Regions from separate parts of the Herbaspirillum sp. CAH-3 genome, predicted to be linked through region 3. Evidence: predicted binding sites of a transcription regulator. Region 3 holds the regulator's gene; each other region holds the start of a gene.

What was found. Region 3 encodes sigma-54, which starts transcription at its own class of promoters, with help from an activator protein. Its sites were predicted from a motif close to TGGCANGNAANCTGCTTT; they were not measured.
Region 1: FYB76_RS09685 ([protein-PII] uridylyltransferase) is a predicted target of sigma-54. The motif match lies at 1,576-1,593, and genes of this name have one in related genera.
Region 2: FYB76_RS16530 (TorF family putative porin) is a predicted target of sigma-54. The motif match lies at 1,685-1,702, and genes of this name have one in related genera.
Region 4: FYB76_RS15210 (MSMEG_0572/Sll0783 family nitrogen starvation response protein) is a predicted target of sigma-54. The motif match lies at 2,049-2,066, and genes of this name have one in related genera.

What each region holds. Positions count from the first base shown of each region.
Region 1 is NZ_VSWE01000006.1:184,472-187,678, forward strand. It holds gene rpsB (30S ribosomal protein S2) at 1-363, opposite strand, end outside; gene map (type I methionyl aminopeptidase) at 705-1,529, shown strand; gene FYB76_RS09685 ([protein-PII] uridylyltransferase) at 1,675-3,207, shown strand, end outside.
Region 2 is NZ_VSWE01000012.1:84,427-87,633, forward strand. It holds gene FYB76_RS16520 (ammonium transporter) at 1-479, opposite strand, end outside; gene FYB76_RS16525 (P-II family nitrogen regulator) at 495-833, opposite strand; gene FYB76_RS16530 (TorF family putative porin) at 846-1,625, opposite strand; gene FYB76_RS16535 (accessory factor UbiK family protein) at 2,046-2,291, shown strand; partial or broken gene FYB76_RS16540 (YifB family Mg chelatase-like AAA ATPase) at 2,365-3,207, shown strand, end outside.
Region 3 is NZ_VSWE01000010.1:166,446-169,652, reverse strand. It holds gene lptA (lipopolysaccharide transport periplasmic protein LptA) at 1-50, shown strand, start outside; gene lptB (LPS export ABC transporter ATP-binding protein) at 47-796, shown strand; gene FYB76_RS14675 (RNA polymerase factor sigma-54) at 865-2,355, shown strand; gene hpf (ribosome hibernation-promoting factor, HPF/YfiA family) at 2,508-2,870, shown strand.
Region 4 is NZ_VSWE01000011.1:43,391-46,597, forward strand. It holds gene FYB76_RS15200 (MSMEG_0568 family radical SAM protein) at 1-434, opposite strand, end outside; gene FYB76_RS15205 (Nit6803 family nitrilase) at 391-1,473, opposite strand; gene FYB76_RS15210 (MSMEG_0572/Sll0783 family nitrogen starvation response protein) at 1,490-1,972, opposite strand; gene FYB76_RS15215 (PLP-dependent aminotransferase family protein) at 2,416-3,207, shown strand, end outside.

The DNA.
Region 1 (3,207 bases), on a different contig from region 3:
TTCCAGGGCAGCTTCCATGTCCTTCAGGCGCTTGATGGAGGTCTTGATGGTCTTGAAGTTGGTCAGCATGCCGCCCAGCCAGCGCTGGTCAACGTAGGGCACGCCAGCGCGCTGCGCTTCGGTGGCCAGGATTTCGCGGGCTTGACGCTTGGTACCGACGAACAGGATGGTGCCGCGGTTGGCCGACAGCTGGCGCACGTACTTGACGGCTTCCTGGTACATGCCCAGGGTCTTTTCCAGGTTGACGATGTGAATCTTGTTGCGATGGCCGAAAATGAAGGGGGCCATCTTGGGGTTCCAGAAGCGGGTTTGGTGACCGAAATGGACACCGGCTTCCAGCATTTCGCGCATGGTAACGGACATGAATTTCTCCAGGGTTAGGTCTGGAATCCGCTCGGTCATCCGGCTCATGCAGCCGGACACCCTTTTAGCGAACGGATTCGCGTTTCAAAAAATAAATTAGAACACTTATTGCCAAACAGACATGAAGAATCATTCCGCACACCGCATTCGACAACCAATCTGTGGTTTTCAGATCAGCCCGGCATTCTACTCGACCCTACACTTTTGTTCAAGTAGCACATCAAGCCGGACCGCACAGTCATCTCCGGGCCGCGCCATCCCGCCCGGAGCGGGCAAAACAGAAACCACCCCTGTCGTCTATAATCCCGTCTTGACGATTTTCTAGCGAATTGCGATTCATCATGGGCAACATCACCATCAAGACCGCCGAAGACATCGAAGGCATGCGCGTGGCCGGCCGCCTGGCCGCCGAGGTGCTGGACTACATCACCCCCTTCGTGAAACCGGGCGTAAGCACCGGCGAGATCGACCGCCTCTGCCACGAGTACATGACCAACGTACAAGGCAGCATCCCGGCCCCGCTGAACTACTGCCCGCCGGGTTACACGCCCTACCCCAAGGCCATCTGCACCTCCCTCAACGACGTGATCTGCCACGGCATCCCCGGCGACAAGGTGATGAAGAACGGCGACGTCCTCAACATCGACGTCACCATCATCAAGAATGGCTACCACGGCGACACCAGCCGCATGTTCTTCCTGGGCGAACCGTCCATCCTGGCGCGCCGCCTGACCGAGATCACTTACGAATGCATGTGGCTGGGCATCTCCAAGATCAAGCCGGGCGCACACCTGGGCGATATCGGCCACGTGATCCAGCAGCACGCCGAAAAGGCCGGTTACAGCGTGGTGCGCGAGTTCTGCGGCCACGGCATCGGCAAGGTCTTCCATGAAGAACCGCAGGTCCTGCACTACGGCCGCCCCGGCACGCTGGAGAAGCTGGAAGCCGGCATGATCTTCACGGTGGAACCGATGATCAACGCCGGCCGCCGCGAAATCCGCGAAATGGGCGACGGCTGGACCATCAAGACCAAGGACCGCAGCCTCTCGGCCCAATGGGAACACACCGTGCTGGTGACCGAGACCGGCTTCGAAGTGCTGACGGTCTCGCCCGGCATGCCGGCACCGCCGGCCTTCATCCAGAACCAGGTCGCCTCCCCGGCGTGATCCTGGCCGCCGGAACCATGTGCCCATCCCGCCTGCACACAGTTTCCGGCACGAAACCTGCTTGGGGCGCAAAGCCGCATGGGGATGCGGCTTTGTTCATATAGGCGCCGCCCCGCCGCCCTGCTTGCCCTGATTGCCTACCACGATGCCCACACTCGCCATCACGCTCAAGAAACAGCTCAAGGCCGCGCGCCAGCAAGCCATCGAGGTGTTCCAGTCCAACCACAAGACCGAGCAGTTGCTGGCCCAGTTGCGCCGCAACGTGGACGAAGCCCTCACCACTGCCTGGGAAGAACTGGGCATGTCCGGCAATGCGGCCCTGGTGGCCGTGGGTGGATATGGCCGCGGCGAGCTGTTCCCGCACTCGGATGTGGATGTGCTGATCCTGCTGGACCAGGCCCCGGATGCGGCCAAGAAGGAAAAGCTGGAATCCCTGGTGCAGCTGTTCTGGGACATCGGACTGGAAATCGGCCACAGCATCCGCACCATCGACGAGTGCCTGGATGAATCTGCCGCCGACATCACGGTGCAGACCAGCCTCCTGGAAGCCCGCCTGGTGACCGGCAACCGCGCGCTCTTCAAGAAATTGCAGGAGCGCTACCATGCGGCGCTGGACCCGCTGGCCTTCTTCCAGGCCAAGACCCTGGAAATGCGCCAGCGCCACATCAAATATGAAGACACGCCCTACAGCCTCGAACCCAACTGCAAGGAAAGCCCCGGCGGCCTGCGCGACCTGCAGGTGATCCTGTGGGTGGCCAAGGCGGCGGGCCTGGGCAACTCCTGGGGCGAGCTGGCCGAACACGGCATGCTGACCTCCACCGAGGCGCGCCAGTTGCGCCAGAAGGAACGCGCCTTCAAGGACATCCGCATCCGCCTGCACATCCTCACCGACCGCCGCGAAGACCGGCTGGTCTTCGACATCCAGACCCAGATCGCCGAGACCTTCGGCTTCAAGACCACCGATACCCGCCGCGCCAGCGAATACCTGATGCAGCGCTATTACTGGGCAGCCAAGGCGGTCACGCAGCTCAACACCATCCTGCTGCAGAACATCGAAGCGCACCTGTTCCCGCAGCAGGCAGTACCGCGTCCGCTCAACGAGCGCTTCAACGAGGTCAACGGCTTCGTCGACATCGCCCATGACAAGGTCTTCGAGGAGACACCTTCGGCCATGCTGGAAGTCTTCCTGGTGCTTTCCGAGCATCCGGAACTGAAGGATATGTCGGCACGTACCCTGCGGGCGCTATGGCATGCGCGTTTCAAGATCGACAATGCCTTCCGTGCCAATCCGGAAAATCACCGCCTGTTCATGCAGATCATCCAGAGCAAGCGCGGTATCACCCACGCCCTGCGCGGGATGAACAGCACCAGCGTGCTGGGACGCTACCTGCCGAACTTCCGCCAGATCGTCGGCCAAATGCAGCATGACCTGTTCCACGTCTACACGGTGGACCAGCACATCCTGATGGTGGTGCGCAATGTGCGCCGCTTCACGATGAGCGAACATGCGCATGAATATCCCTTCTGCAGCCAGCTCATGGCCAACTTTGGCCAGCCCTGGGTGCTCTACATCGCGGCCCTGTTCCACGACATCGCCAAGGGCCGTGGCGGCGACCACTCCAAGCTGGGCATGGCCGACGCGCGGGCCTTCTGCGAGCAGCATGGCATCTCGCCGGAC
Region 2 (3,207 bases), on a different contig from region 3:
GTCAGGCCGTGCAGGAACAGGCGATCAAAGCCGCCGAAGAAGGCGCTGCCCTCGGTGAACGCGATGCTGTAGCCGTAGACGAACCACAGGATGTAGATCAGCGAGAAGATCATGAAGCACTGCATCAGCACCGACAGCATGTTCTTGCTGCGGACCAGGCCGCCGTAGAACAGGCCCAGGCCGGGCAGGGTCATCAGGATGACGAAAGCGGTACAAACCAGCATCCAGGCGGTGTCGCCCTTGTTGGGGACCGGAGCCGGTGCGGCAGCAGCGGCGGCAGGCGCAGCAGGTGCAGCAGCAGCCGGGGCGGCTGCTTCAGCCTTGGGCGCAGCCGGAGCGGCAGCGGCCGGGGCAGCGGCGGCAGCCGCTGCAGCTTCAGGCTTGGGCGCATCCTGCGCCTGGGCCGGAGCGGTAAAGCCTACCGCCAACAACAGCGCGCCAATGGCGAGCGCGCCGGAAAACATTTTCTTCATGCTCATTAGAATTCCCCTTTTTTACAGAGCGTCTTTGCCGGTTTCGCCGGTACGGATACGGATCACATCCAGCAGATCCTGGACGAAGATCTTGCCGTCGCCGATCTTGCCGGTACGAGCGGCGGTCTCGATGGCTTCCAGGGCGCGTTCGACGATGGCGTCGTCAACGGCAGCCTCGATCTTGGTCTTGGGCAGGAAATCGACCACATACTCGGCGCCGCGGTACAGCTCGGTATGGCCTTTCTGACGACCGAAGCCCTTGACTTCGGTCACGGTGATGCCTTGCACCCCGATCGCGGAGAGGGCTTCGCGCACCTCATCCAGCTTGAACGGTTTGATGATCGCAGTGATCAGTTTCATACGAACCTCTTGTTAGAAAGTTTTGCTGATGGAGAAGACGAAACCGTTCTTGCCGACGTTCTTGGAGCCATCCGATGCCGGGGTGGTGGAGACGCCATCCTTGAGGTCGGTACCCACGTAGGCCACGCCCAGGGTGATGCCGGCCGCTTCGTCGAAGGTCTTGGACAGGCCGATCTTCCAGTCGGTGTAGCTCAGCTGGTTGGGGTTGCCACGCACGCTCTGGTGACCGAGGTGCAAGCCCAGCATGACGCCGTAGTAGGTCTCGATGTTGGCGCCCAGGTCAAAGTACTGGCTGTACTTGCTGTTGGGCGTGCCGAACAGGTTGGTCAGGGCCTGCGAATACTTGAAGTAGGCAGGACCATAGCCGACCTGGCCGTAGAGTTCGAAGGTGTTGGCGTTCTTGGCGACCTTGTCCAGGCTGTTGCCAGGGTAGTAGTAGTACAGGCCGCCGACGTCGTAGGTGAAGCCGCCGCCGATGTCACCGCGCTTGCCGCCGTAGATGTCCCATTCGACGTTGCCCTTGGTGTCGGAACCGGCCAGGGTGCCTGCATCCTTGATCCACTTGATGTTGGTCAGCCAGGTACCGGCGTAGAGGCCGGTCGGGTTGTGCGTGTAGTCAGCACCAACCTGCAGGGCCGGGTCGAAGCGGGTCTGGGTCAGGCCACGGTAGCGGTAGTCGCTCACCACGGCGGCGTTGAAGCTCAATTCATTGTCCGGCTTGGCGTCCTCTGCGCGGGCCACGGTAGAAACGAAGGATGCTGCGATGGCTGTTGCAAGAATCAGTTTCTTCATGACTTTCCCTCTGGTTTATGTTTGAACAATAAAGTCTTTTTTATCTGTGCCCCCAACCTTTAGCAGGAGCCGTGCCATGTCCATTCGGCAAGGCAGACTTGTGTTTTCGCGTGAAACCAGAGATTTGCAACGATTTTTTTCGAGATCAGCTTCAAAATAGTGCATGAGCTGGGAAAATGCACGTGATTGGTGCGATATTCCTCGTTTTTTGTCAAACCTGCATCGAACGCGGCAAACACATTTTGGTGCGCGGGCGGCGGGCCTCTCCCGGATCACCAAGTCGGCGCATTTCCCGAAGGAAAATTCAGCCTTAATCCGGCACCTGTGTACAAAAATGCGGTCTACACAGGACATCGCGGTTTGAGGATGGGCGGGAAACCGCTAAACTTGCAGTACAGCTATCTGCCAAGGAGATCCGACATGGACAAGCCCCCATTTTTTGAAGACCTGCAATCCAAGATCAACAAGGCGATCGAGAACTCTCCGGCCAAGGACATCGAGAAGAACGTCAAGGCCATGCTGAGTCAGGGTTTTGCCAAGCTGGACCTGGTCACGCGCGAGGAATTCGACGTCCAGGCCCAGGTATTGGCCAAGACCCGTGCCCGCCTGGAGGCGCTGGAAGCGCGTGTTGCCGAGCTTGAGGCTCAGCAAAAACAGACTCCATGATCCTGGCACAGACTCTATTCTCTTTCCCTCCCCCTTCCCTACTCTGTTCTGACAAGCTGCCGGGCGCATTGCGATGAGCCTGGCGGTCTTGCGCAGCCGCGCCCTGGCCGGCATGAGCGCCCCGCCGGTGACGGTTGAGGTGCACCTGGCCAACGGCTTGCCGGCCTTCACCATCGTCGGCTTGCCGGAAGCCGAGGTAAAGGAAGCCCGTGATCGCGTCCGGGCGGCGTTGCAGAACGCGCGGTTTGAATTCCCTGCCCGCCGCATTACCGTCAACCTGGCACCGGCCGACCTGCCCAAGGAATCCGGGCGATTCGACCTGGCCATCGCCTTGGGCATCCTGGCGGCTTCAGAACAGATCCCCGCCGACCGGCTCGACGCGCATGAATATGCGGGCGAGCTCTCGCTGTCAGGGCAGCTGCTGCCCATTCGCGGCGCCTTGGCCATGACCTGCGCCATGCAGCGCGACAGCCAGGGCGACGACCCGCCGCGCAGCTTCATCCTGCCCGCCGCCAATGCGGACGAGGCCGCACTGGTGCCGCAGGCGCAGATCCTGCCAGCGGGCTCCTTGTTGGAGGTCTGCACCCATTTCAGCAGCCGCGATGCCGCTGGCCGCCTGCAGCAGCATGTGCCGCGCGCGACCTGCAGCGTGGTGCCATACCCGGATTTCAGCGACATCAAGGGACAATTGCAGGCGCGGCGCGCCATGGAGGTGGCGGCGGCCGGACAGCACAGCATGCTGCTGGTCGGCCCGCCGGGCGCGGGCAAGTCGATGTTGGCCACGCGCTTTCCCGGCATCCTGCCGCCGATGACGCAGGATGAGGCCTTGGAGTCGGCTGCCGTGCAATCCTTGAGCGGGGGATTCGACATTGCGCAGTGGCGCCAGCGGCCTTACCGGGCGCCGCACCACACGGCC
Region 3 (3,207 bases):
ACAACGCCGCGCAGCCTGCCCCGCGTCGCGACAACGGAAAGGGCCAATGACGATGGCAGCCAGCTCGCTGGTCGTTCGCGGCCTGAAGAAAAGTTATGGCGCGCGCCAGGTGGTGCGCGATGTCTCGATGGAAGTGCGCAGCGGCGAAGTGGTCGGCCTGCTTGGCCCCAATGGTGCCGGCAAGACCACCTCGTTCTACATGATCGTGGGCCTGGTGCCCTCCGATGGCGGCGAGATCGACCTGGATGGCGCATCCATTTCGCGCATGCCCATCCACAAGCGCGCCACCATGGGCTTGTCTTACCTGCCGCAGGAAGCCTCAGTGTTCCGCAAGCTGACGGTGGAAGACAATATCCGTGCCGTGCTCGAGCTGCGCCAGGAAGACGGCAAGCCGCTCTCGCGCGATGAAATCGAAGGCCGCCTCAACAACCTGCTGCACGAACTGCAGATCGAAAAGCTGCGCGATAGCCAGGCGCTGTCGCTCTCGGGCGGCGAGCGTCGCCGTGTCGAAATCGCCCGCGCACTGGCCACCGATCCGCGCTTCGTGCTGCTCGATGAACCCTTTGCCGGTATCGACCCGATTGCCGTGATCGAGATCCAGCGCATCGTGCGCTTCCTGAAGGAACGCGGCATCGGCGTGCTCATCACCGACCACAATGTGCGCGAGACGCTGGGCATCTGCGACCGCGCCTACATCATCAACCAGGGCACGGTGCTGGCCAGCGGCAATCCGGAAGAGATCATCGCCAACGAATCGGTGCGCCGCGTGTACCTGGGCGAACACTTCCGCATGTAAGCAGGCAACTTACTTTACGCAACGACAGGCAGTGCAACCAGCGGGCCACGCCGCTTCCAGAAAGACAGATGAAACAGTCGCTCCAGTTACGTACCTCGCAGCACCTCGCCTTGACGCCGCAACTGCAGCAGTCGATCAGGCTGCTGCAACTGTCGACGCTGGAACTGCACCAGGAACTGGAACAGATCCTCTCCGACAATCCCCTGCTGGAACGCCTGGACGATGCGCTCGACAATTCGGTGCGCCTGCTGGCCGATGGCGCCGTCTCCAGTTCGCCCTCCAGCGGTGTGGCCGAGGCGCCCGGGGAAGGCAGCGGCGAGGCCGCACCGGCGGCGGCAGATGGCGATTCCAGTTTCGAGTACCAGGACAACAATCCCGACAACGGTGTCACCGGCGATGCTGACTGGAGCTTTGACGATGTCGCACGCAGCGGCAAGTCGCCGGACGACGACGATGCCCGTCCGCAACTCGAAGCCCACGAACTGACCCTGCGCGAACACCTGCTGGAACAGATCCGCGTGACCGCGCGCACCCTGCGCGATCGGGCGCTGCTGGAGCTGCTCACCGATGCGCTCGACGAAAGCGGCTATCTCGAAGAACCGCTGGAAGACATCCACGCGCGCCTGCCTGAAGAGTTGGGCATCGACATGGAAGAGCTGTCCATTTCGCTCAAGCTCCTGCAGAGCCTGGATCCCGCGGGGGTGGGTGCACGCAGTGCCGGTGAATGCCTGGCGCTGCAAATCCGCCGCCTGCCCAAGATCCCCTTTGTCACCCGCAAGCTGGCGCTGAGGATCGTTGAGGATTACCTGCCGCTGTTTGCCCAGCGCGATTTCAACAAGATCAAGAAGGCCCTGGATTGCGATGACGAAGACCTGCGTGAAGCCCAGGCCGTGATCCGCCAATGCCGTCCGCACCCGGGTGCCGAATTCGCGCGCGATGCCTCGGACTATGTGGTGCCGGATGTGATTGTCAAGCAGACAAAGACCGGCTGGCAGGTCATGCTCAACCATGAGGTCATGCCCAAGCTGCGCGTCAATGCGATGTATGCCAGTGCATTGAAGCAAGCCAAGGGCGAAGGTTCGCTGTCGTCGCAGTTGCAGGAAGCCAAGTGGCTCATCAAGAACATGCGGCAACGTTTCGATACAATTTTGCGCGTCGCGCAGGCTATTGTGGAACGTCAAAGAAACTTCTTTTCACATGGGGCAGTCGCCATGCGCCCCCTTGTGCTGCGTGAAATTGCTGATACACTGGGTCTACACGAGAGCACCATCTCTCGCGTGACGACTCAGAAATACATGCTCACTCCGCATGGAATGTTTGAGTTGAAATACTTCTTCGGTAGCCACGTCGCGACTGAAACCGGAGGCGAAGCTTCCTCCACCGCGATACGGGCGCTGATCAAACAGTTGATAGGAGCCGAGAACCCGCAGACCCCATTATCCGATAGCAAGATTGCGGATATGCTGGCAGAACAAGGCATGGTGGTCGCGCGACGCACAGTCGCCAAATACCGCGAAGTGTTGAAGATTCCGCCGGTCAATCTCCGCAAGTCCCTCTGAGTTTTTCCTCAGTTTTTCTGCAGTACCGTTGCTGTGTTCAGGCAAGCATCCGACTGATGCCCGCGCCATCCGACACGAAGACCGTGCCCGTGGTACAGCTGCAGCAGGATCGATTGCACGAACCTCCAGTGACTTCACGATAGGAGTCTTGTATGAATCTGACCATCAGTGGACACCACCTCGAACTGACCCCCGCCATCCGGGAATACGTGCAAAGCAAGCTCTCGCGTATCAAGCGCCATTTCGACAACGTGATCGACGTCAGCGTGATCCTGAGCGTAGATAAACTCACAGAAAAGGAAAAGCGCCAAAAAGCGGAAATCAACGTCCACATCAAGGGGAAGGATCTACATGCGGAAAGCATCGCACACGACCTCTACGCTGCCATTGACACGCTGATCGACAAGCTCGATCGCCAGGTCATCAAGCACAAGGACAAGTTGCAGGAACATCACTCCATGGCCAAGCGCCTGCCGGACGAAACGCCGGAGGATGCGGTGGCCGGAGCGGCATAAGCCAGGACACCCTCGGCAAGCCGCCTCGCAGCCGCAACGCTGCTGAGAAAGCCAGCCGAATTTCATGAGGAAGGGGCGCGCAAGCGCCCTTTTTCATTGATGGCCGCCGAACTGGCGCAAGCCTGTGGAAAAAATATAAATCATTGCGCAAGGCAACTTTTCCACAGCCGTCGCTGAACATGATGCAGGAGCCTGCTGCTTGAATGTGTTCACGTCACCCTCATCTTCGATACGAGAACTTGCATACGATATAAATCATTTCCGTGATGCAATTTCCTGCCCGGTCAGACGGCCGGGCGGACCTTACCCGTTTTCAACGCGCCGGCCGGCTTTTCCC
Region 4 (3,207 bases), on a different contig from region 3:
AGGATGGTGCGGCCGGCCGCCAGCGACTGGCCGATGGCGCAGAACTGGCAGGACTTGCGGCGGCTCTCGTAGCGGATGCAGCTCTGCAGGATGGTGGTGGCCAGCACATCGGCACCATGCAGCGTGGCGATCTTGCCGTAGGGGATGCCATCGAAGGTCTGCATCTTGTAGAAGCGCGGCTGGTGCGGGAAGGACACCACGCCCACCTCCACGCCATCGCGCAGGATGCGCGAAGCGCCATCGGCGCCAGGCTGCGTGGCCACATAGGGCGAGGACCAGGCCCCGGCCGTATGCACCGGGATCATCACGGTATGCCCGTCGACGGTTACCGCCTTGTGATCCGACGGCCCTGCCCCGCCCCGGCGGCTCTGTGCGCCGGCTGCGGGATCGTCAAGACGCAGCCCCAAGGACTGCAGTTCCGAGATCAATTCCATGGGGGCCTTGCGGCTCGGACGCTGGGGGTGCAACTGGATGACGGCTGTCTGCATGATGGGACCTCGTGGAGGAGTGGATGACAGGAGCGGGCTGTTCGACCGGGAACAGCGATGACATGGGCGAAGTGCGGCGATCATCGATCACCAGGTGCAGCAGTTCCGGGCGCGCATAGTGGCCCACCGAATCCATCATGCGCTTGCGCTTGGTGACCAGTTCCATGTCCAGGTCAGCCACCAGGATGCCTTCGCCGCTGCGCAGGGGTTCGGCCAGCAGCTTGCCTTCGGGCGAGACGATGGCGGTACAGCAGCCACCGCGCAGGGCCTTCTGCGCCTTGGGATCGGGCTCGATGGCGGCGATCTGTTCATCGGTGAGCCAGCCGGTCGCATTGATGACGAAACAGCCCGATTCCAGTGCGTGATGGCGGATGGTCACCTCCATCTGGTCGGCAAAGATCTGGCCCACCATGGAACCGGGAAACTGTGCGCAGTGGATTTCCTCGTGCTGCGCCATGAGGCTGTAGCGCGCCAGCGGGTTGTAGTGTTCCCAGCAGGCCAGCGCCCCCAGGCGGCCCACGGCGGTGGGCACCACCTTCAGGCCGCTGGCATCGCCCTGGCCCCAGATCATGCGTTCGTGATAGGTCGGCGTGATCTTGCGGCGCTTCAATACCAGGGTGCCATCGGCATCAAAGACCAGCTGCGTGTTGTAGAGCGTGCCGTGATCGCGTTCGTTGACGCCCAGCACCACCACCGTGCCATGCGCGCGTGCGGCTTCGGATACCGCCTGGGTCACGGGACCGGGCACCGTCACGGCCCGCTCGTAGAGCAGCAGGTGTTCCGGGCCCGAGGCGAAGGGCGGCCTCACGAACGAGAAGTACGGATAGTAGGGAACGAAGGTTTCCGGAAACACGACCAGTTGCGCGCCTTGCGCAGCGGCCTCGGCAATGGCCTGGCAGACCTTGGCCACGGTGCCGTGTTCGCTGTCGAGGTCGGGCGCGATCTGTACCGCCGCCGCCCGTACCGTTCTCTTGTGATTGCTCATGGGGCCGCCCTTCCGCTTACAGGGTCCAGGTGTCGAGGATGAAGGCGTTGTCGCGACGATGCAGCAGCACCAGGTCCAGCACGTCCAGCGGATTGATGGGGCGGATGCCCGGGATCAGCGAGGGCTCGCCGTGGCCGTACAGGGCCTGCAGGGCGAAGCGGCAGGCGTAGACCTTGCCGCCCTCTTCCATGAACTTGACGATCTGCTTGTTGAAGTTCTGGTGACCGGGGAAAGCCTCATCGCCCAGGGTCGGGAAACCGCGCTGCACGCCCAGCGTCACACCGGGACCGTAGAGCAGGATGGAGGTCTCGAAACCCTTGCGCTTCAGGCGCGTGGCCTGCAGCAGGTTGACGAAACCGATCGAGCCTTCGAAGGCCACCGTATGGAAAGTCACCAGCGCTTTTTCTCCCGGCTGGGCTTTGACGTCTTCGAATACCTTCTCTTCATAATCCACCAGGAAATCGCCGGGGGCGTGGGCTGCTTTGGTGACTGCGGGCATGGTGATACTCCTCTCGATTGCTGTTGGTCTGCACTTGGGGAAGTGGTCCGGCGACCTCGCCGCGACGCTGGCATTGAATGCATCAGGCGTGCCACCAGCACCCCGTCAATGGGTAAATTGACTGCATAAAAATCCCGTCAATCGCAGCATTCCGATGCCACCCCCAGCTCCTGTGCGGCTTGCCGAATCGTCACCGGCGAAAGGTTTTTTACGGGCCATGAAGCAATCCATTCAATCCCTCCATACAATCCGCAAACACCGCGCAAACCCGCATGCACCCTGGCGCAGCGCCGTGTCTTGAGTTGGTGCGCCGGCACTGCACGGGATGACGCAAGACGGTGCAATCGCAGCCCCTTTGCAGTCCGATTGGATGGAATGCAAATTGCATTCAATGAGGCTTTTCGATGCAGTCAATGTTGAACGCCGGAAACGAGGAAGCCGCCATGTCCAAGAACAGCACCCTGTGGGTCCCGAAATTGAAGAAGGGCAGCGGACCGCTCTACCTGGCCATCGCCAATGCGATCGCCGAGGATGTCGCCACCGGCCACCTGCAGCCCGAGCAGCGCCTGCCGCCGCAACGCAAGCTGGCCGAGTTGCTGGACCTGGACTTCACCACGGTGGCCCGCGCGTATACGGAAGCGCATCGGCGCGGCCTGGTGGATTCGGTGGTGGGACGCGGCACCTTCGTCTGCGGCAAACGCCGTCCGCGCATCCCGCGCGTGACCGAAGGCCGGCCCAATGTGGACATGTCGATGAACATGCCGCCCGAGCCGGAGTCGCCGGAGCTGATGGAATTGATGCAGTCGGGATGGAGCAAGGTCAACGGCCGCCTGCGCGACCTGATGCGCTACCAGGATTTCGGCGGATCGCCGGAGGATCGCGAAGCCGGTGCGCTCTGGCTGCGCCGGCGCGCGCTGCTGGTGGAACCGGAACGGGTACTGGTGACGCCGGGCGCGCAATGTGCGCTGCTGGCCATCCTCACCATGGTGGTCGGGCCGGGCGGCGTGCTCTGCTGCGAGGACGTCACCTATCCCGGCCTGCGGGCGCTGGCCGGGCATCTCAACATCAAGCTGGTCGGCTTGCCGATGGACAATGAAGGCATCGATGCCGTGGCCTTCGCGGGCGCCTGCGCGCAATACGCGCCCAAGGCGCTGTATTGCAATCCCACGCTGCTGAACCCGACCACCTGCACGACCTCGGTGTCACGGCGCCAGGCGCTGGTGGAGATCGCCCGC